Regions from separate parts of the Pseudomonas sihuiensis genome, predicted to be linked through region 2. Evidence: riboswitches for the same ligand, from Rfam matches in the RefSeq annotation. Region 2 holds a riboswitch; each other region holds the start of a gene.
What was found. A riboswitch is a leader RNA that binds a small molecule or an ion and turns the genes downstream of it on or off. The one in region 2 is predicted to bind cobalamin.

Region 1 (5,444 bases), 2.0 Mb from region 2:
ATCCAGGCAGGCCGGCTCCTTCAGGCTGGCCACCGCAATCGGCAGCGGGTTAAGGCCCTGGCCGAACAGGTGCTGGCAGAAGGTATCGACGAAGGCGGTGTTCGCCGACTGCACATGGTTGCGGTAGAACAGCAGCGCCGCTACAGGCGCGTCCGGCTGCCAGTGCGCACGCCAGTCGGCCAGCGTGGCCGGACTGTGCTGCGGGTGATAGAGGCAGACACGCGGCAGCGCTTGCGGCTCCTGCCAGGCCTCGTCACGCCCCAGCCAGCGGCTGCCGATGCAGCGGAACAGCTGGCGCGCGTTATCCAGCCCGCCCTGGCGCAGGTACTGCCAAAGGCGCTGGCTGTCTTCTTCGCTAACGTTGCCAAGGGCACTCAGCTCCGGGTCAGGCTTGTCGTCGCCGGGCACCATGATCACCGTGGCGCCGCGCGCGCCCAGCTCCACCAGGCGTTCGACACCGTAGCGCCAGTAACTCACCCCGCCATGCACCGAGATCAGGATGACCTTGGCGTGCTGCAGCACCTGCTCGACGTAGAAGTCCACCGAGGCGTTGTTGCTCAGTTGCGCCGGGCTGGCCAGGCGCAGGCTGGGGTAGTCCTCCGGCAGTTGCCGGGCGGCTTCAGCCAGCAGGGCGAGGTGCGAATCACCCGTGCACAGGATCACCAGCTCGGCAGGCGTCTGGCCAAGGTCGGCAATGCTGTCGGCCGGCAGTTGGGTGCCAGGCTGGGTACGCAGGAGATGCATGTTCGCTCCGAGGAAGGCGCGAATCGTGGGAGGGGCTTTAGCCGCGACTATCCGCGAATTGGATCGCGGCTAAAGCCCCTCCCACAATCACTCAGGCCAGCGCTGCTTGCAGCTCGGCTTCTATAGCCGCGCGGTCGAGCTGCTGGCCGATCACTACCAGGCGGCTCACTCGCGGCTCGTCGGCTTGCCAGGCGCGGTCGAAGTGGCGATCGAAACGCTGACCGACACCTTGCACCAGCAGACGCATCGGCTTGCCAGGGATGGCAGCGAAACCTTTCACCCGCAGGATGCCGTACTTGGCCACCGCATCCTTCAGTGCGGCCAGCAGACGCGCCTCCTCGGCTTCCGGTAGTTCCACGTGGAACGAGTCGAATTCCTCGTGATCGTGGTCTTCGTCTTCATCATCGTGATGGGTGCGGCGGCTGTCGATATGCAGCTCGGTTTCGCTGTTCAGGCCCAGCAGCACATCCAGCGGCAGCTCGCCGCCGTGCGCCTCGATCACCTTGACTGCCGGCGGCAGCTCCTCGGCCACCTCGGCGCGCACCGCGGCCAGCGCCTCGGCGTCGAGCAAATCGGCCTTGTTGAGGATCACCAGGTCGGCGCTGGCCAACTGGTCGGCGAACAGCTCGTGCAGCGGCGATTCATGATCGAGGTTGGGGTCGAGCTTGCGCTGCTCGTCCACCTGATCCGGGAAGGCGGCGAAGGTGCCGGCGAGCACCGCCGGGCTGTCGACCACGGTAATCACCGCATCGACGGTGCAGGCGTTGCGGATTTCCGGCCAGTTGAAGGCCTGCACCAGCGGCTTGGGCAGCGCCAGGCCGCTGGTCTCGATAAGGATATGGTCAAGGTCGCCACGGCGCGCCACCAGCTCACGCATCACCGGGAAGAACTCTTCCTGCACGGTGCAGCACAGGCAGCCGTTGGCCAGCTCGAAGACGCGGCCGTTCGCCTCTTCCTCACTGCAGCCGATGGAGCACTGCTTGAGGATCTCGCCATCGATACCCAGCTCGCCGAACTCGTTGACGATCACCGCGATACGGCGTCCTTCGGCATGGGCCAGCAGGTGCCGCAGCAAGGTGGTTTTGCCGGCACCGAGAAAACCGGTGACGATAGTGACAGGCAGTTTGGCAAGGGTTTTCATGGAAGGCCCCGTGGCGTCGGTAAGTTCGGCGGACGGGTACGCGCAGGCGGGCACGCAGGTGCGTGCTGGCCCCGTCGGATCACCCCGTCCGAGCAAATGGCTGGTCAGTCGAGGCAGGTCTCCTGGCTCACGGTCTGCGCATTGCGCGCCCTTCACCTTCCCGCCTGACGGCAGTGGTGTACGAAGGGTTTAAGACCGTTCACAGTTGCGGGGGCAGCCAGGGCATCGACCCTGTTCCCTCTTAGCTCCCCGGCGCCGTACCGGGAAGAACCTCGAAAGCGAGAAGGCTACGCAGGCCGCGGCGGCCGGTCAATCGCGGTTGACCGGTGGGATGCGCCATGTTGAGCTACGCCGCTGCACAGCACGAGCGCCCTTGATGATGCCTAGCCCCTTGAATCCCAGCCCTGACGCCTCGCCCATGGTGGTGGCTGGGCTTGGTTGCAGGCGCGACTGCCCCCAGCAAGACCTGCTCGCCCTGCTCATCCACAGCCTGGCCCAGCATGAGTTGACTGTGGATAACCTCGTTGGACTGGCCAGCATCGCCCACAAACGCGACGAGCCGGGGCTGCATCAACTGGCAATCCACTTGAATCTGGAGCTGACGTTCTTCCCCCCCGAAGCACTCACCCTCTACCAGCCGGAAAATGCCGACAGTGCCCTCATCCGATCCGTAACAGGCAGCCCCGCTGTGGCTGAACCCTGCGCCCTGGCTCTGGCCACGCAACTGGGCAAGGCAGCTCGCCTGCTGGGCGAGAAAACCCGCACAGCCAACGCCACCTGTGCGTTGGCAGGACTTCAATAGTTTGAGCATACAGCCTTGGATTACTTCGAAAGCGTTATTAAGACTTTGCTTGAAGGTGAAGGGTATTGGGTTCGACAGTCGTTCAAGGTCAACCTGACCAAGGAAGAAAAAAGGCAGGTGGGTAAACATTCCATTCCACGCCCGGAAATCGACCTTCTCGCTTACAAGCCCAGCGAAAATAGACTTCTCGCCTTTGAAGCAAAATCCTTCCTCGACTCTCCCGGTGTCCGACTGTCATGTCTTAGCGAAATCCATGACATTCCCGAAGGCAAATACAAGCTGTTTACTTGCGAAAATTACAGGTCGATCGTTTTCCAACGACTCAGACAGGATCTTATCGATTGTGGAATGGGTGACAGTACTACCGAAATAGTTCTGGGACTCGCTGCCGGTAAGGTCTATCAATCCAGGAATGCTGAAATCAAGGAGTTGTTCTCGCGAAACGGCTGGCTGTTCTGGTCACCGGAAGATATCCGCAACAAAGTGATCGCCCTCGCCAAGCGCGGCTATGAAAACGAGCCCGCCATCATCACGGCCAAAATTCTGATGCGCCAACCATGAACAGCGCAAACTCCCCCCTGACAAGGCACACCTCATGACCGTCTACTTTATCGGCGCCGGCCCCGGCGATCCCGAGCTGATTACCGTCAAGGGCCAGCGCCTGATTCGTTCGTGCCCGGTGATCCTCTATGCCGGCTCGCTGGTGCCCGAGGCGGTCCTGCAAGGCCACAACGCCGAGCAGGTAATCAACACGGCCGAGCTGCACCTGAGTGAGATCATTACGCTGCTGAGCCAGGCCCATAAGCGCGGCCAGGACGTGGCCCGCGTGCACTCCGGCGACCCTTCGCTGTACGGCGCTATCGGCGAGCAGATTCGCGAGCTGCGTGCTCTGGGCATCCCTTTCGAGATCATCCCCGGAGTGACTGCCACCGCCGCCTGCGCGGCCTTGCTGGAAAGCGAGCTGACCCTGCCGGGCATCGCCCAGACCGTAATTCTCACCCGCTACGGCACCACTTCGCCGATGCCCGAGGGCGAGCAACTGCACGACCTGGCGCGGCACCGCGCAACCATGGCCATCCACCTCGGCGTGCGCCAGCTGCCGGCCATAGTCGGCGAACTGCTGCCGCACTACGGCGCCGACTGCCCCATCGCGGTTATCCACAGGGCCAGTTGGCCGGATCAGGACTGGGTGCTCGGCACCCTCGCCGATATCGAGACCAAGGTCGCAGCCAAGGGCTTTCGCCGCACGGCACTGATTCTGGTCGGGCGAGTGCTCGATCCGGGTGTCTTTGCCGAATCAGCGTTATATGACTCGGCGCATCGCCATCTTTATCGCCCTGGCAACGACTGAGCCATCCGTCATCTGGCGAGAAACTGTGCAAAGCGCTGAAAGCCCCGTGATAGCTGACGCCTGAGAACTTATCAACAAGATAGGCCGAAGTTTATCCAGAGCTATTGTGAATAACGATGCGACAAGGATCAGTTTTTGAACAACAGGCTGAGTAGCCCGATTTATCTGGGCTTCAGCCTGGTATCACAAGGATATCCACAAGATGATCCACGGCAACTGTTAGCAACTCACCCTCAGAGCTGCACCTCGACCCGCTTGATACCCAGAGCCCGCAGCTCCGGCATCAACTCATCCAGGCTGGCAAAGGTCTCGACCTGCTCGGCCTCATCAACCAGAAAGAAGCTACGCCCTGCGCCTTTCTTGAAAAATACGATCCACTCAGCGGTATTGGCCGGATTGACCATGACCTGGGTATCGAACACAACCCCCTCGCTCGTTCTGCGTTTCACATCCGCGCGCTTCATCCTCTCTCCTGTTCCAGCGTGACTCAGATGATCCCACTGCCTGCATACGGCAGCGGATACGGCTCATAGTGTAAAGGATGAGGTGAGCACGCCTTGCTCACTGATGATCGGTGAGTGAAATCAGTCCCATAGTTATATATGCTTCATATACGAATCATATATAAGGAGGTATCCATGGGCATCGTCAACATCGATGACGAGCTGCATGACCAAATCCGCCGGGCGAGCAGCGTCTCGGGCCGTTCGATCAATGCACAGGCGGGTTTCTGGATTCGCATCGGCATGCTCTGCGAGATGAACCCGACGCTGAGCTTCAATGAGCTGATGTCCGCCGAGATGCGTGCAGCCGGCGTGGTGGTTCCGCCAAGAATGGCGGATGCCTCATGAGCAAGACACCGCAACAGATCGCCCTGATGGCGGAATCCGGCAGGTTGCTGGCGTCCGTGTTCGGCTACCTGGATCGCCTGGATCTGCTCGGCATGTCGACCCTGCAGGTCAACGACCTTGTGGATAACTACATCGTGGGTGAACTCAAGGCGCGCCCGGCGAGCAAGGGCCAGTATGGTTTCGCCTACGCCATGAACACGTCACGCAACGAGGTGGTGTGCCATGGAGTCCCCAGCGCCGACGATATCCTGCGCGATGGCGATCTGGTGAATTTCGATATCACCCTGGAGAAGAACGGCTATATCGCCGATTCGAGCAAGACCTACCTGATCGGCAAGGTGTCGGACCAGGCTCGTCAGCTGGCCGAAGTCACCTATGAGGCGATGTGCAAGGGCATCGAAGCCGTCAGACCCGGCGCCCGCCTCGGCGATATCGGTCATGCCATCGAACGCCATGCCCGCGCCCATCGCTACTCGGTGGTCAGGGAGTATTGCGGCCACGGCATCGGCCGGGAAATGCACGAGCCACCCGAAGTACTGCACTGGGGCAAAGCCG
Region 2 (5,444 bases):
CAGATCCAGCCAGTCCTCCAGCGGGATGCCATAGCGCTGCGCCGCTGCGCGCAGACGACCTCCATGTTCAAGCACCCAGCACCTCCCAGACGATCAGGCATAACAGCCACAAGCCAACCCCGGCGATAACCCTGTTCATCGCCCGTTCGATATCCCGTGCCCGCGGCGGTGGGCCTTCGCCCAGTTGTGGGCGTTCATGCACCTCGCCGTGATACTCCGCCGCACCGCCCAGACTAATGGCCAGGCTTCCGGCACCAGCGGCCATCACTGGGCCAGCATTGGGACTGTCCCACAACGGCGCCTGCCGGCGCCAGCAGCGCAGGGCCAGGGCAGTACGCCCAAGCAGCGCATAGGTCAGCGCCACCAGTCGCGCCGGGATGTAATTGAGCACGTCATCGATCTTCGCCGCGGCCCAGCCAAAACGCTCGAAGCGTTCGTTGCGATAGCCCCACATGGCATCGAGCGTATTGCTCAGGCGGTACAGGACGACGCCCGGCGCGCCAGCGACGATGAACCAGAACAAGGCGGCGAACACGGCGTCGGAGCCGTTCTCCAGCACCGATTCGGTGCCGGCACGGGCCACCCCGGTTGCGTCCAGCTCGGCGGTATTGCGGCTGACCATCCAGCCGACGCGCTCACGCGCCAGGGCCAGGTCACCCAGGCGCAGCGCGCGGGCCACCGGCTGCGCGTGCTCGTACAAGCTGCGCAGGCCAAGGGCGAAGTACAGGGCGAAGATCTCCACCGCCCAGCCAAGCGAGGTCAGGTGCACCAACAGCCAGGTAAGCAGGGTCAGCGGCAGCACCGCCAGGCACCAGGCCGATACGCCATGGCTGCGCCAGCCGCCACCGGCCGGGTTGAAGCGCTGCTCCAGGCGCCCCGCCAGGCGGCCGAAGGCCACCAGCGGATGCGCGCGCCTGGGCTCGCCCAGCACGGCGTCCAGCGCCACGCCGACGCAGGTGATCAGCGCCAGGCTCATCGTTCACTCACCAGATGATCCCCATCGATTCTCGAACAACAATTCCGATAGCGGTCGGGGCGTGGCCCAACCCTCCTCCACCAGCATCGGCTTTTCGTAAAAGGCCTGAACCGGCCCCAGGCACAGCAGCGCTACCGGCTTGCTACCGGCCGGCATGCCCAACAATGCGGCCAGCGCCTCGGGGTCGAACAACGATACCCAACCGAGCCCGAGCCCTTCGGCACGCGCAGCCAGCCACAGATTCTGAATGGCGCAGGCCACCGAGGCCATATCCATTTCCGGCAAGGTGCGTCGTCCAAAGACATGTGCGTCGCGTCCCTCCATCAGCGCCACCGCCAGTAGCTCGGCGCAGTCGCGAATACCCTCGACCTTCAGCCGCATGAACTCGTCACTGCGCTCGCCGAGGGCCTCGGCAGTGCGCACCCGCTCGGCCTCCACCAGCTCATGAATGGACTCACGCAGTTGCGGGTCACTGACGCGCACAAAGCGCCAAGGCTGCATCAGGCCAACGCTCGGCGCGTGGTGGGCGGCTTCGAGCAGCCGCGCCAGGACCTCGGCTGGCACCTCGCCGCCGCTGAAATGACGCATATCGCGGCGCTCGGCGATGGCGCGATACACCGCCGCGCGCTCTTCAGGGCTGAAGGCATGCTCGCTCATGGACGTAACAGCGCGGCGGCCGCCTCCGGGTTGGACGGCAGGTAAAAGTGGATATAGCTGGCGGTGAGTCGTCCCAAACGATACACCGCCTCGGCTACCGGCTTGCCGTTCGGGCAGCGACCGAGCGCCAGAGGCTGCAAGGGACTTTCCAGCCGCGAGTGATGGTAACTGTGGCCACGTAGCTCGCCTTCGGGCAGCGTCACCTGCTGCAACGCCAGGGCGGTCAGCCGTGGCTGCAAGGCGGCGCTGCCCGCCAGCAGGCCGAGCATGCGCCCGCTGGCGCCTTGCTTGTCGCGCAGTTCATCAAGCAGATAGAGCATGCCGCCACATTCGGCGAGCAAGGGTTTGCCGGCCTGGTGATGAGCACGAATCGCCGCGGCCATGGGCTGGTTGCCTTCCAGCTCGGCCAGGTACAGCTCCGGATACCCGCCAGGCAGATAAAGGCTGTCCACCTGCGGCAGCTCGCGATCAGCGAGCGGTGAGAAGTAATGCAGCTCAGCGCCGAGCGCCTGCAACAGATCGAGATTGGCCTGATAGAGAAAGGCGAACGCCGCATCGCGCGCCACGCCGATGCGTACGCCAGCCAACAGCGGCGCCAGTTCATCGAACTGCGGCGCGGCGAAGCTCACCGCAGGCGGCAGGTCGACGTTGGCGCTGGCCGCCAGGGCATCGGCGGCGGCGTCCAGACGTGCATCCAGATCGGCCAACTCACCGGCCTGCACCAGCCCCAGATGGCGGCTGGGCAACTCCACCGCGGCGCTACGCGGCAACGCGCCAAACCAGCGAATGCTCGCTGGCAGCGCATCGCGCAGAATCTCGCCGTGGCGCGTGCTGGCGACACGGTTGCCGAGCACGCCGGCAAAGGGTAAGTCCGGCTGGAAGGTGGCAAGCCCGTGGGCCAGGGCGCCGAAGGTCTGCGCCATGGCCGCACCGTCGATCACGCCCAGCACCGGCACGCCAAAGTGGCGCGCCAGGTCGGCCGCCGACGGCTTGCCGTCAAACAGGCCCATGACCCCTTCGATCAGGATCAGGTCCGCCTCGCCGGCGGCCTGCCATAGCAGGCGACGGCTTTCCGCCTCGCCGACCATGGCCAGATCGAGCTGGTACACCGGCGCGCCACTGGCACGCGCATGGATCATCGGATCGAGAAAGTCCGGGCCGCACTTGAACACCCGCACCCGCCGCCCCTGACGCGTATGCAGGCGCGCCAGCGCGGCGGTTACAGTGGTCTTGCCTTGACCGGAAGCCGGTGCGGCAATCAATAGTGCCGGACAGTGACGTGTGGTCATCAGAATTCGATGCCCTTCTGTGCTTTTACCCCAGACTTGAATGCGTGCTTGACCAGGCTCATTTCGGTGACGGTGTCAGCCGCCTCAAGCATGCCTGGCAACGCGCCACGGCCGGTCACCACCACATGCTGCAGCAGCGGCCGGGCCTCGATATCAGCCAGCACCGTGTCCAGTTCGAGGTAGCCATGCTTGAGGGCGATGTTCAATTCGTCCAGCACCACCAGGCCGACCGACTCATCGCTGAGCAGATGCCGGGCGACCGCCCAGGCTTCCTGCGCCTTGGCGATATCACGTTGGCGATCCTGGGTTTCCCAGGTGAAACCTTCACCCATCACGTGATAGCTGACTTCCTCGGGAAAACGGCGGAAGAAGGTTTCTTCACCGGTGCTGGCCGCACCCTTGATGAACTGCACCACGCCGACCTTGATGCCATGGCCAAGGGCGCGCGCGACCATGCCGAAGGCGCTGCTGCTCTTGCCCTTGCCATTGCCGCTGTGCACCAGCAACAGGCCGTATTGGTCCTGGGCCTGGGCGATCTTTTCGTCGATCAGGGCTTTCTTGCGTTGCATGCGCGCCTTGTGACGGGCGTCGCGTTCGGCGGTCTCACTCATGCTGTGCTCCTGCACGTCAGGCACCCGCGCCGCCTGTTCATCGAACAGTACGAACGGCAATGAGGAAGAAGATCGCGATGATCCGCACGCACTCATCCAGGCGCCAATGGCTGGTCAGGCGAGCGGAAGACGAAAAAACACGAACGCCCCGGTAGAACCGGAGCGTTGGCCGGACAACGCCCTCCGCGATGCCGTGAAACTGCGACAGGCCGGTCTCCGGGCTTGTGAGCGAACCATGGGTTCGACGCCGCGCCTTCCCGTGCATAGCACAGTGGCTTTGAGCAGCGTTTGACTCACCTACCGTTGCGGGGGCAGCGCCGGCATTCGAACCGGCTTCCCTGTTTCACCCCTTGGCCGCCATTCACGGCAACGCGGGGCACCTGAAGCAAGGCGCGCAGGGTAGAGGCTGGCAGCCCTGCCCGTCAACGCCACTCAGTGCCTGGGCATGAACCCGGGCGGCTTGCTCGCCAACCAGTCGACGAACGTTCGCAAACGCTCGTCGCTCAGCAGTGCCTCGCGGCTGTTGTAGGTCAGCGCCAGCTCCTTTTCACTGAAAAGCCGATGAATCTGGTTATGGCAGGCGCGGCAGACCCACAGCGTGGCGGTGATACGTTCATGACGGGGGTAGCGCTTCTGCACATAAGCCTTGTCGTGCAGCGCCTTGGGAATCAGGTGATGACGGGTCAATGCGACGGGGCGTGCACACAGTTCGCAGACCTCAGGCTGAGGCGGCAGGCGAATGGGATCGACCATGGACAGTAATTCAGGGATTACGCGCGAGCTCTGGCGTGATGACCCGCTTGGCATCGAGATAGACGCCCTGCCAGTAACCGCTGGTGAGGCTGTCCAGGCGCACGGTGCCGCCGGTAGAGGGGGCATGAACGAAGCGGCCGTCACCGACATAGATCCCGGCATGACTGACGGCGCGGCCACCATTGGTGGCAAAGAACACCAGATCACCACTTTGCAGGGCGTCACGACGAACATCTGGCGTACGCATCGCACTCAGCTCACGAGTAGAACGCGGCAGGCTGATGCCAGCGGCATCACGGTAGACATAGCCGATCAGGCCACTGCAGTCGAAACCGCCATCCGGTGTATTACCACCGTAGCGATAGGGTGTTCCAACCAGGCCAAGCGCGCGAAACAGCACATCTTCGGCACCGCCCTGATAGGACGAAGAAGCAATTGGCGGCGTGTAGGCAGGCTGAGGAGAAGGGGCGCGACTGCTACAGGCACTCAGTAGCAGAACAAGAGAAATTACAGCGACACGGGTCGTGACGGGCATAAGCGAGGCGATCCTGAGCCTGAATGCGCCCTACTCTGCCCGAGACACGACGAACGGCGCAACCCTGGGGTTACGCCGTGAAACATCAGGGATGACGCCTGGCTGCGACTTGATCGTCCACTGGCGCCAGCGCCAGTACGCGCTTGGCTTGCAGGTAGCTGCGATTCCAGTAACTGTCATCCAGGCTATCGATGCGCACACCACCGCTGCGGCTGCTGCTGGAGTGGATGAACTGATCATCACCCAGGTAGATGCCGGCATGACTGACGCGACCACGACCACGATCATTGAACAGGATCAGATCACCCGGTTCCAGATCGGCGCGCGCCACCTTCGGCGCATCGAGGTTGATCAGCTCACGCGTGGAACGCGGCAGTTCCAGGCCGACTTCCTCGCGGAACAGGTAGCCGATAAAACCGCTGCAATCGAAACCAGTCTGTACCGAGCTACCGCCGTAGCGATAACGGGTACCGATCAGCGAACGCCCGAGATCGAGCAGGCTGTCGGCCAGTTGCGGCATTTCATAGGGTTGATCGTCGATCAGCGCGTTGATCTCATCATCGGCAGGTTCATCCTGCTCGATCATCAGGCGAGTCACAGGTTCGACTGCTGCATCGCTGATC
Region 3 (5,444 bases), 2.6 Mb from region 2:
ATGCCGGATGACCTGCCACTGCCGCCCTGGTGCAACGAGGCGATGTTCGCCCACTACCTGCGCACCTTCGAGCGCCACGGCTTTCGCGGCGCGCTGAACTGGTACCGCAACTTCGAGCGCAACTGGCAACGCACCGAGGCCCTGGCCGAGCTTCAGGTGGAGCAGCCAACGCTATTCCTGCTCGGCGAGCATGATCCGGTGGGCCGCTTCGAGGCGCCGACGCTGAAACGCATGGGCGACAAGGTGCCGCACCTGGAACGCCATGACCTGCCCGGCGCCGGCCATTGGCTGCAGGCCGAATGCGGCGAGCGGGTCAACGCCCTGCTGCTGGATTTTCTCGCACGAAACTACCGGTAACGCCGATGTGGTCAGCAGATTGGGCTGTTTTCCCGGCATCAGGTAAACTGCCGCATCTTTTACACCTATAACGATTCGCCTGATGCCGACCACTTTCCACGAGATCCCCCGCGAGCGCCCGTTGACGCCGCTGCTCGACAGCGCCAACACGCCCGACGAACTGCGCCGCCTGGCCGAAGCGGACCTGGAAACCCTCGCTGACGAACTGCGCCAATACCTGCTCTACAGCGTTGGCCAGAGCGGCGGGCACTTCGGTGCCGGGCTCGGCGTGATCGAGCTGACCATCGCCCTGCACTACGTCTTCGACACCCCCGATGACCGCCTGGTGTGGGACGTCGGCCATCAGGCCTACCCGCACAAGATCCTCACCGGCCGGCGCGAGCGCATGGGCACGCTGCGCCAGAAAGACGGCCTGGCCGCCTTCCCGCGGCGCAGCGAGAGCGAGTACGACACCTTCGGCGTCGGCCACTCCAGCACCAGCATCAGCGCGGCCCTTGGCATGGCCATCGCCGCCCGCCTGAAGGGCGAGAAGCGCAAGAGCGTGGCAGTGATCGGTGACGGCGCACTGACCGCCGGCATGGCCTTCGAAGCGCTCAACCACGCCACCGACGTCGGCGCCAACATGCTGGTGATCCTCAACGACAACGACATGTCGATCTCCAAGAATGTCGGCGGCCTGTCCAACTACCTGGCCAAGATCATCTCCAGCCGCACCTACGCCAGCATGCGCGAGGGCAGCAAGAAGATCCTCTCGCGCCTGCCCGGCGCCTGGGAAATCGCGCGCAAGGTCGAGGAACACGCCAAGGGCATGCTGGTACCCGGCACCCTGTTCGAGGAACTGGGCTGGAACTACGTCGGCCCCATCGACGGCCACGACCTGCCGACCCTGCTGGCTACATTACGCAATATGCGCGACCTCGACGGCCCGCAGTTCCTGCATGTGGTGACCAAGAAGGGCAAGGGCTTCGCCCCGGCCGAGGCCGATCCCATCGGCTACCACGCCATCACCAAGCTGGAACCGGTGACCCCGGTCGCCGCGCCGCTCTCTAGCCCGAAGCGGCCAAGCGGCCCGAAATACTCCAACGTGTTCGGTCAGTGGCTGTGCGACATGGCCGCAGCCGATAACCGCCTGGTCGGCATCACCCCGGCGATGAAGGAAGGCTCCGACCTAGTGGATTTCAGCGAGCGCTTCCCCGAGCGCTACTTCGACGTCGCCATTGCCGAGCAGCACGCCGTGACCCTGGCCGCTGGCATGGCCTGCGAAGGTGCCAAGCCGGTGGTGGCGATCTACTCCACCTTCCTTCAGCGCGCCTATGACCAGTTGATCCACGACGTCGCCGTGCAGCACCTCGACGTGCTGTTCGCCATCGACCGCGCCGGCCTGGTTGGCGAAGACGGCCCGACTCACGCGGGCAGCTTCGACCTGTCCTACCTGCGCTGCATCCCCGGCATGCTGGTGATGACGCCGAGCGACGAGAACGAGCTGCGCCGCATGCTCACCACCGGCCACCTGTTCGACGGCCCGGCGGCGGTGCGCTATCCGCGCGGCACCGGCCCCAACGCGCCGCTCGATGCCGGCCTGGAGCCGCTGGAGATCGGCAAGGCAGTGGTGCGCCGCCAAGGCAAGGGCGTCGCCCTGCTGGCCTTCGGCGTGCAACTGGCCGAAGCCCTGCGCGTCGGTGAAACGCTGGACGCCACGGTGGTCGACATGCGCTTCGTCAAACCGCTGGACGAAGCCCTGCTGCGCGAACTGGCAGGCAGCCACGAGCTGCTGGTGACCATCGAAGAAAACAGCATCATGGGCGGCGCCGGTAGCGCGGTCAGCGAATTCTTCGCCGCCGAGAACATCCAGCTGCCGATGCTGCACCTGGGCCTGCCGGACTACTACGTCGAGCACGCCAAGCCGAGCCAGATGCTCGCCGAGTGCGGCCTCGACGAAGCAGGGATCGAACGCGCGGTACGTGAGCGTCTGAGTTTGCTGCAGGCCTGAGCATGAAGCCCGCTCATCGCTATATGAGCGGCGCTTGCTTGTGATTCATATGCGCGCGCACTAAGGTGCGCGCCATTCATGTTCCGCCAGGGTGCGCTGCGCAAGCGGCGTTAAACGGGAAGCCGGTGCGCTCGTCATGAGCAATCCCGGCGCTGCCCCCGCAACGGTAATCGACTGCACGCTCTGAGCGTGCGCCGCGTTCAACAGCCACTGGGCCCTGCCTGGGAAGGCGGACGCGGGTCGAGAGCCCGGAGACCGGCCCAGGCGGTGCGACTGGTGTTGCGGAGGGCAGCACGGTCAAGCGCTGCCCTGCCTGCGCTTGCACCTGCCCTCCTTGACCGTCTGCCGACCGTTGAGGAAAGATAATGAAACTGTCTCGTCTGGCTCTGGCCATCGCCGTCATGCCAGGTCTCTCGCTGGCCGCCGAGCCCTACGTGGCCGAGCCGCTGGTCGTCACCTCCGGACGCCTGGCCGAACCGCAAGCACAGGCTACCGCTGCCACCACGGTGTTCGAGCGGGACGACATCGAGCGCCTGCAGGTCAGCAGCGTTACCGAGCTACTGGAGCGCGTGCCCGGCCTCAGCGTCGTCCGCACTGGTGGTGCCGGCAGCCAGACGGGCGTGTTCCTGCGCGGCACCAGCACGGCGCAGACCCTGGTCCTGGTCGACGGCCAACGTATCGCGGCAGCCTCAAGCGGCACCAGCAGCCTGGAGTTTCTCGCCCCCGAGCAGATCGAGCGTATCGAAGTGGTGCGTGGCGCGCGTTCGGCGCTGTATGGCTCCGACGCCATTGGCGGGGTGATTCAGATCTTCACCCGCCAAGGCCATGGCCAAGGCCTCAAGCCTTACGCGCGTCTGGCGGCTGGCAGCGATAGCACTTACCAGCGCAGTCTCGGCCTCTCCGGCGGCAACGAGCGCACACGCTTTCACCTGGGAGCGGCCCTGGACGAGACAGCCGGCATCGACGCCACCCGAGACGCTTTCGGCGCCAATGGCGACGATGACGCCTACCGCAACCGCTCGCTCAGCCTGAATCTCTCGCACCGCCTCACTGACGACCTGCAAGTTGGTTTCAGTGCGCTCGATCAACGCGGTCAGGTGGAGTATGACTTCACAGGAATGCAGCCAACTACGGACTTTCAGCTCAGCAGCCTTTCCGGGTTCATCGACGGCCGCCTTAACGAGCGCTGGAGCAGCCGCCTGGAAATGGGTCACAGTAAAGACCAGCGCGACACGGGTGATGACTCGCCGCTGGCGTCAATCGATTCATTCTTTACCTACACCACCTATCGCGACTCGGCGAGCTGGGTAAATACCCTGACCCTCACCGACCACCAGCAAATTCTGGCTGGCGCCGACTGGTACGAGGATCGCCTGCACAGCAGCGCAGACTTCGCGGAGGATTCACGCTGGAACCGCGCAGCTTTCGTCCAACACCGCTACAGCGGCGATACATTCTCGACCGAGCTGGGACTGCGCCACGACGATAACCAGCAGTTCGGCAGCGAGAACACCTGGAACGCGGCGCTGACCCTGCCCCTGAACAGTGCCAACGACCTGATCCTGTCGTACAGCGAAGGTCTCAGAGCGCCAACTTTCAATGACCTCTATTATCCGCCTTACTGTGACCCCACCTTTGGCTGCTCAGAAAGTGCAAATCCGAACCTGAAACCGGAAAAATCGAAAAACTATGAGCTGCAATGGCGCAGCCGTTACAGCGAAACAGGATCGTTGCAGGCTTCCGTGTATCGAACTGATATCGAGGACGCCATCGTCCTGGACGAGAACTTCATTCCACAGAACGTCCAGACAGCCCGGATCAATGGCTTCGAAGCCGCCGTGCAGCAGGAGTTGTTCGGCTGGCAAGGCAATCTCGCGCTGGCCCTGATCGACCCGCGTGACCGCGATAGCGGCCATACCCTGCTGCGCCGGGCCAAACGCACGCTGAGCTTGGACCTCGACCGCCGCTTTGGCGATGTCTCACTCGGCGCTGGCTGGCGTGCAGTCAGTGGTCGCTACGACGACGCCGACAACGAGATCGAGATGAGCGGTTATGGCCTGCTCAGCTTCCGCGCTGCCTGGCAGGCCATGCCAGAGCTTGGCCTGAGCCTAAAGCTGGATAACCTGCTGGACAAGGATTACGCAGAAACGACTTACAGCACACCCAATGGCCGTTTCGGCTATAACAGCGCCGGGCGTACCGTGCTGTTCGCCGTCACCTGGACGCCACACCTCTGACCTTGGTGCGCACGGCGCACCCTACCACCGCTGTAGGGTGCGCCGTGCGTACCGCCTGAAGGGCTACCGCGCACCCGCCATCCGCTCACATAACTGCTCGATGGCACCCAGCATCTGCCGGCTGGGCCGTTCAAGGCCCTTGTCCGGCACTGCCCAGACCTGCTCCAGGCGCACCGCATGCAACTGCGGCCAGGCCTGCCAGGCGCTCAGCTCGGCATTGCTGCCACCGAGAATCACATCGGGATCACGCGCCAGTACCGCCTCGACGCTGATCTGCGGCGCCGGCTGCGGCAGGTCCTCGAACAGATTGCGCGCGCCACACACCTGCAGGGCATCGCCGATCAGTTGTTCGCCACCGATGGTGTAAAGCGGCTGGTACCAGATCTGATAGAACACCGTCAGGGGCTGCTCCCGCTGGTAGCGCTGGCGCAGCGCGTGCAGCTCGGCGCGAAACTCGGCCGCCAGCCGCTCGCCCTGCTCCATCCGGCCCACTCGCTCACCAATCCGCTCGAAGGCATCGCCGAGCTGCTCGAGGCGCTGCGGCTCGACGATCAGCAGGTCAATGCCGAAACGCTGCAACTGCGCTTGTTGCGCCGGCGGCACACTGCCAGGCGCGATGAGGATCAGATCCGGCGCCAGCTGCAACAGGCGCTCGAATTCCAGCTGGCCATAACGACCGACTGTGGGGAGATGCGCCAGCGCGGCGGGACGCTCATCACCTTCGAGCACGCCGACCAGCAGGTCGGCGGCATCCAGATCGAGCATGATTTCACTGAGCGATGGGGCCAGGCTGATCACCCGCTCGGCGGCTGTCAGCGGCAACGCCAGCAGGCAAAGCGCGAGCAGCAGCGTGCGCATCA
Region 4 (5,444 bases), 2.5 Mb from region 2:
CCTGACTCAGGCCAGCGGCAGAGGCTCGGCAAGCAAACGTCCGGGCGTCTGCCGTAACCAGCGAGAAACGCCCCACTCCGCAGCGATCAGTGCCAGCAGCAGACCAATCTGAATCAGCAAGGCGATATAGAGCGGCTTGAACACATGACTGATCTGCCGCTTGAGCAGACCGAGCAGGAACTCGGCCTGGAACAGTTGTTCGATACGCGCATCCAGTACCTGATTCAGTACCTTCTCGTTGAGGCCGCTGTAACGAGCGGTTTTCTCTACCGCCATTTCGCCAATCGCCTTGCCCAGCAGACTGGCACGCAGTCGGTCGAGCAGATCGAAGGCGATGCGCTCGGTGGTCGAGGCCTCGGCACGCTCGGCGGCCTCCAGCAGCCGCTCGCTGCGCAGGTAATCCAGCGCCAACTGATTGAGCAGGGTCTGCACGCTGACATCCTGCACCGCCAATAACCCTTGCGCTTCCTGCGCCTCGACATAGGCCTGGAAATCACTCCAGATGTCGTCGGCCAGCTCCTGCACCAATGGCGCGTAGTTATCGAGATGGCGATTGATCTGCTGCTGGCTGCCATACAACAGCCCACCCTGGAAACCGAGGAAACCTCCGGCCAGCGGCAACAGCAGAAAGTAGAGTTTGAGCAGCCAGTGGTGCCAGCGATTGTTACGCGCCAACCAGCCCAGCCGGTGCAGCTTGACGGCCAGCAGCAGACCAGCCACAACGCCCAGCGTAAGGGCCAGGCCGGTGTAGAGGAAAAGACTGAAAAAGCTGAAGGGTTCCCACAACGCTGTGAGCAGCAGACGTGCCTGTTCCATGCGTATCGCCTCGTTCGTCCATGACGGGGGCGAGTCTAAACCAGCGCGCGGATCAGTACCGCCGGGGCGTGGCCAGACTGTGCGTCAGGCCACGCCCTGATGCCAGTTAGTTAAGCCGTTGCCCTCGATCTTTGTAGGAGCCGGCTTGCCGGCGATCCGCCATAAAAAGCATCGCCAGCAAGCTGGCTCCTACAAAAACGCCCCCTAGTGCAAGTAAGAGAGGGGCGGTAAAGAACTTATCTGATCAGCATCAGGCCACGCCCTGCTTATCAGCGGAACGGCGGCTCGTCGAAGCTGCGCAACTTGCGCGAGTGCAGCGAGTTGAGCTGGCTGCGCATCAGCTCCAGCGCGGCGATACCGATATGCAGGTGCTGGGTCACCGCGCGCTCGTAGAAGGCGCCGGCTGCGCCGGGCAGCTTGATCTCGCTGTGCAGGGGTTTGTCCGACACACACAGCAGCGTGCCGTAGGGCACCCGCAGGCGATAGCCTTGCGCTGCGATGGTGCCGCTTTCCATGTCCACTGCAACAGCTCGCGACAGGTTGATCAACGGCCGCTCCTGGGCCCAGCGCAGCTCCCAGTTGCGGTCGTCGTAGGTCAACACGGTGCCGGTGCGCAGGCGCTTCTTCAACTCGTCGCCCTCTTCGCCGGTAACCAGTTTGGCGGCTTCCTGCAGCGCCTGCTGCACCTCGGCCAGCGCCGGCAGCGGGATATGCGGCGGCAGCACGCGGTCGAGAATGCCGTCGCGGCGCATATAGGCGTGGGCCAGCACGTAGTCACCGATGGTCTGCGACTGACGCAGGCCGCCGCAGTGGCCGATCATCAGCCAGCAGTGCGGACGCAGCACGGCCAGGTGGTCGGTGATGTTCTTGGCGTTGGATGGGCCAACGCCGATATTGACCAGGGTGATACCATGGCCGTCCTCGGCCTGCAGGTGGTAGGCCGGCATCTGGTAGCGGTGCCAGACCACGTTCTCGATGATCGCCTGCATCTCGCCTTCGGCCATGCCGCGCTCGATCACCACGTTGCCCGGCAGCACCATGCGGGTGAAACGCGAGTCGCCCACCAGCATGTCCAGGCCGTGGCGGATGAACTGGTCGACGTAACGGTGGTAGTTGGTCAGCAGGATCCACGGCTGCACGTGGCGCCAGTCGCTGCCGGTGTAGTGCTGGATGCGCTTGAGCGAGAAATCGGTGCGCGCCGCGTCGAACAGTGCCAGCGGCAGCGGGTCGATGTTCTCCCAGTCGTACAGACCATCGGCGGTGCCGTCGGTAGCAGCAGACAGGTCGGTGCTGGGGAATACCCGCGCCAGCTCGGCGGCGGTCACGCCACTGCCGGCCAGCTCATCGCCGCCCTCGACCACGTAGGGATAGGGAATGTTCTGCTGGCTGCGGCCGACCTCGACGCGCAGGGTGAAGTCGTTCATCAGCGGGCGCAGCTGCTCCAGCAGGTATTTGCGGAAGGCCGCTGGCTGGGTCACGGTGATGGCATAGGTGCCTGGCACCTGTACCTTGGCGTAGGCGCGCACGGTGGTCGGCACCTCGCCCTGGCACAGGTAGGTCAGGCGCAGCTCGGGGTAACGGAACAGGCAGTGCTCGCTGGCATCCGGGCGGATGCGCTCCTTGAGGTAGCGTTTGAGCGCCTGGCTCAACGCACCGGTGGCTTCCTGATGCAGGGCGGCGAGGCGGTCGACGGCCTCTTCGGGGGTGTAGGCAATGATGAAATCATCTGAGCAGGCTTTCACAGTGCATCTTCCTGACTGAACGTACGCGCCTATCTTGCCTGCATACGTTGACGAAAACATAGCGCGATCCCCCGCCTATCGCTGCCAACGGCTAGGCTTGGATCAATTCGTCAGAGGTCACCATCATGCCTCGTGCAATCGTTCTGCTGCTGGCCATGGCCTCATGCTCAAGCGCTCAAGCCGGTGAACTCGATGGCCACTACCGAACCACGCTCGACGGCCAGCCGAGCGAGCTGATCCTGCGCCAGAACGACGCCGTGGTGGAAGGCGAGTACGTCGAGAGCCAGCACCTGCGCCTGGTCGTCAAAGGTCGCTACGACGGCAAGCTGCTGCGCGCCGAGATCAGCGACCCGCAATCGGGCCTGCTACTGGCGAACATGAACGCGACCTACGCCAACGCGATGCTCAACGCCAGTATCGCTGCGCGTAACCCAAGAAACGGGGAAGTATTGGAACGCCAGGCGCTATTTCAGCGCGAGGCGGCGATTGCGACGCCACCTACGTCAGGCACGCTGGACCCGACACTGGTCGGCACCTGGGTACACGAGAAGATCATCAACAGCGGCGCTGCCAGCCTCGCCTCGTTCAACACCCTGATGACCCTGCAGTTGAATGCCGACGGCAGCGTCACCCAGTGGAGCCGCGCGGTCGGCGGCGGAGGCGACTGGAGCTACGACAGCCCAGGCGAGGTGCAGTACAGCGGCCACTGGCGCAGCCAGGGCGGCATGCTGATGGTGCGCCTGGCTGGCGCCGCCGACTATCAACCCGCCGCCTACTACCGCTTCAGCGACCAGTACCTGGTCACCGAGAGCAATACCGGCAAGATGATCTGGCAACGCCGCCGCTGAGCGACCGGTTCAGGCCGGCTGATGCAGGCGCACGTTGAACAGCGGCCCCTGGCTGAAACGCGACAGCGCCTTGGCAGCGGCCAGCACGCCCAGGTCGATCAGCGGCTCGACCAGGATCACGCTCATGTAGGCCAGGCCGAAGCTGCCCACTGCTGCCAGGTTTTCGCTGGAGAAGCCGTGACCATAGAAGGCCCAGAACCCGACCCATGCGACGATGCCGCCCTGATAAGCGGTCGAAAGCGCCAGCGCCTGCTTGTAGGAAAGATCGACGTACGCGGTCCCCGGCGCGACGATGCGCTTGGCCAGCAGGCTGATACCCCACAGCGGGATCAACAGCGTGGTGACGTTCATGCCGTACTGCGGCAGGTCGAACTGGGCGAACAGCAGCCCCTGCAACAACAGCCCCGCGGCCAGGCCAATGGCAGCAGCACCGGCGCCGAACAGCAGGAGCAGGGTCGAGCCGAGGATCAGATGCACCTCGGAAACGCCCACCGCATGATGCGGGAACACTTCGAAGAAGCAGAATACCAGGGCGGTGGTCAGCAGGCTGCGTAGCGCCAGGGCGGCGACACCGCCGTTGTTGCGTACGCTGTCCAGGGCGAGTTTGGCGGTCAGGCCGAAAGCGGTGACGACCGTTGCGTAGCTGAGCAGGATCTTGGCGCCTTCGACGACACCGGGTTCGATATGCATGCGAGTTCCTTTGCCGCGCCCACCGCGCGACGATTCGGATAAGGGGGGTGGGCGAAACGCCCGTTGTCGATGGCAGGTCTCCTGGCTCACGGCTTGGCACTTCGCCCGCCTTCCCGACCGAAGTCAGTGGCATGAGGGCATCGTTCGCCGCTTACAGTTGCGGGGGCAGCCAGGGCATTGGCGAGATTCGCCGCACCCTGTTCCCTTTTCATCCGCGTCACAGACGTGCACGCAGAACCATCGGCGGCAAGATTACTCGCCTGCCCGGCTAAAAAACAGCGTGCCGGGCGGCCCTCGCTCAGACCAGGTGCGGCGTGCTACGCGCCAGCAGCGCCTCGACGTCGACGCCGCGCGGCAGGGTGCCGTAGACGCGGCCGCGGCCTTCCAGGCGACTGGCGATAAAGGCGTCGGACACCGTGGCGTTGCCGGCCTCCAGCAGCAGCTTGGCCTGCAGTGCCACGGCCATGTCTTCGGTGAGCTGGCGGGCGCGGTACTGGATATCGGCTGTATCAGCGAAATCTGCCTTCAGGCGCTGGATATGCGCCTTCAGGCGGGCATCGCCGTGGCCATCGCCCAGCTCGGCGAACAGCGCATCGAGTACGCCGGGCTCCTTGGACAGCGCGCGCAGCACGTCCAGACATTGCACGTTGCCCGAGCCTTCCCAGATCGAGTTGACCGGTGCTTCGCGGTACAGGCGCGGCATGATGGTTTCCTCGACATAGCCCGCACCGCCCATGCATTCGCTGGCCTCGTAGATCATTTCCGGCGCGCGCTTGCAGATCCAGTACTTGCCCACGGCAGTGACCAGACGAGCGAACTTGTCTTCCTGCGCGTCATGCGCGTGATCCAGCGCGCGGCCCATGCGCATGCACAGGGCCAGCGCGGCTTCGCTCTCCAGCGCCAGGTCGGCCAGCACGTTCTGCATCAGCGGCTGGTCGGCGAGCAGCTTGCCACCCACCTGGCGATGCGCGCAGTGGTGCGCAGCCTGGGTCAGCGCCTGGCGCATCAGGCTGCTGGAACCGACCATGCAATCGAAGCGGGTCATGGCCACCATTTCGATGATGGTCGGCACGCCGCGCCCTTCCTCGCCGAGCATCCAGGCGAAAGCGCCACGGTACTCCACCTCGCTGGAGGCGTTGGCCCAGTTGCCCAGCTTGTTCTTCAGGCGCTGGATGTAGAACGCGTTGCGCGTGCCGTCCGGGCGGTGACGCGGCAGCAGGAAGCACGACAGGCCCTTGTCGGTGTAGGCCAGGGTGAGGAAGGCGTCGCACATCGGCGCCGAGCAGAACCACTTGTGGCCCACCAGCTCATAGCCCTGCCCCGGCCCGCCGAGGCCGATGGGATAAGC

Region 1: linked by a shared signal. The riboswitch ahead of cobW (cobalamin biosynthesis protein CobW) and the one ahead of cobO (cob(I)yrinic acid a,c-diamide adenosyltransferase) in region 2 are both predicted to bind cobalamin.
Region 3: linked by a shared signal. The riboswitch ahead of BLT86_RS15320 (TonB-dependent receptor domain-containing protein) and the one ahead of cobO (cob(I)yrinic acid a,c-diamide adenosyltransferase) in region 2 are both predicted to bind cobalamin.
Region 4: linked by a shared signal. The riboswitch ahead of BLT86_RS14665 (energy-coupling factor ABC transporter permease) and the one ahead of cobO (cob(I)yrinic acid a,c-diamide adenosyltransferase) in region 2 are both predicted to bind cobalamin.

What each region holds. Positions count from the first base shown of each region.
Region 1 covers NZ_LT629797.1:4,059,649-4,065,092, forward strand. Annotated here, with positions in the region: gene cobN (cobaltochelatase subunit CobN) at 1-744, opposite strand, end outside; gene cobW (cobalamin biosynthesis protein CobW) at 836-1,885, opposite strand; cobalamin riboswitch at 1,981-2,175, opposite strand; gene BLT86_RS19080 (cobalamin biosynthesis protein) at 2,262-2,687, shown strand; gene BLT86_RS19085 (hypothetical protein) at 2,703-3,248, shown strand; gene cobM (precorrin-4 C(11)-methyltransferase) at 3,283-4,038, shown strand; gene BLT86_RS19095 (hypothetical protein) at 4,272-4,502, opposite strand; gene BLT86_RS19100 (ParD-like family protein) at 4,677-4,889, shown strand; gene map (type I methionyl aminopeptidase) at 4,886-5,444, shown strand, end outside.
Region 2 covers NZ_LT629797.1:626,458-631,901, reverse strand. Annotated here, with positions in the region: gene cobD (threonine-phosphate decarboxylase CobD) at 1-75, opposite strand, end outside; gene cbiB (adenosylcobinamide-phosphate synthase CbiB) at 68-976, opposite strand; gene bluB (5,6-dimethylbenzimidazole synthase) at 980-1,633, opposite strand; gene BLT86_RS03220 (cobyrinate a,c-diamide synthase) at 1,630-2,922, opposite strand; gene cobO (cob(I)yrinic acid a,c-diamide adenosyltransferase) at 2,922-3,533, opposite strand; cobalamin riboswitch at 3,724-3,932, opposite strand; gene BLT86_RS03210 (hypothetical protein) at 3,966-4,286, opposite strand; gene BLT86_RS03205 (NlpC/P60 family protein) at 4,297-4,821, opposite strand; gene BLT86_RS03200 (C40 family peptidase) at 4,907-5,444, opposite strand, start outside.
Region 3 covers NZ_LT629797.1:3,241,799-3,247,242, forward strand. Annotated here, with positions in the region: gene BLT86_RS15310 (alpha/beta fold hydrolase) at 1-357, shown strand, start outside; gene dxs (1-deoxy-D-xylulose-5-phosphate synthase) at 440-2,347, shown strand; cobalamin riboswitch at 2,420-2,625, shown strand; gene BLT86_RS15320 (TonB-dependent receptor domain-containing protein) at 2,713-4,584, shown strand; gene BLT86_RS15325 (cobalamin-binding protein) at 4,648-5,442, opposite strand; gene BLT86_RS15330 (MFS transporter) at 5,442-5,444, opposite strand, start outside.
Region 4 covers NZ_LT629797.1:3,105,422-3,110,865, forward strand. Annotated here, with positions in the region: gene BLT86_RS14645 (threonine dehydratase) at 1-5, shown strand, start outside; gene BLT86_RS14650 (hypothetical protein) at 7-816, opposite strand; gene amn (AMP nucleosidase) at 1,086-2,618, opposite strand; gene BLT86_RS14660 (hypothetical protein) at 2,684-3,406, shown strand; gene BLT86_RS14665 (energy-coupling factor ABC transporter permease) at 3,416-4,096, opposite strand; cobalamin riboswitch at 4,151-4,353, opposite strand; gene BLT86_RS14670 (acyl-CoA dehydrogenase family protein) at 4,395-5,444, opposite strand, start outside.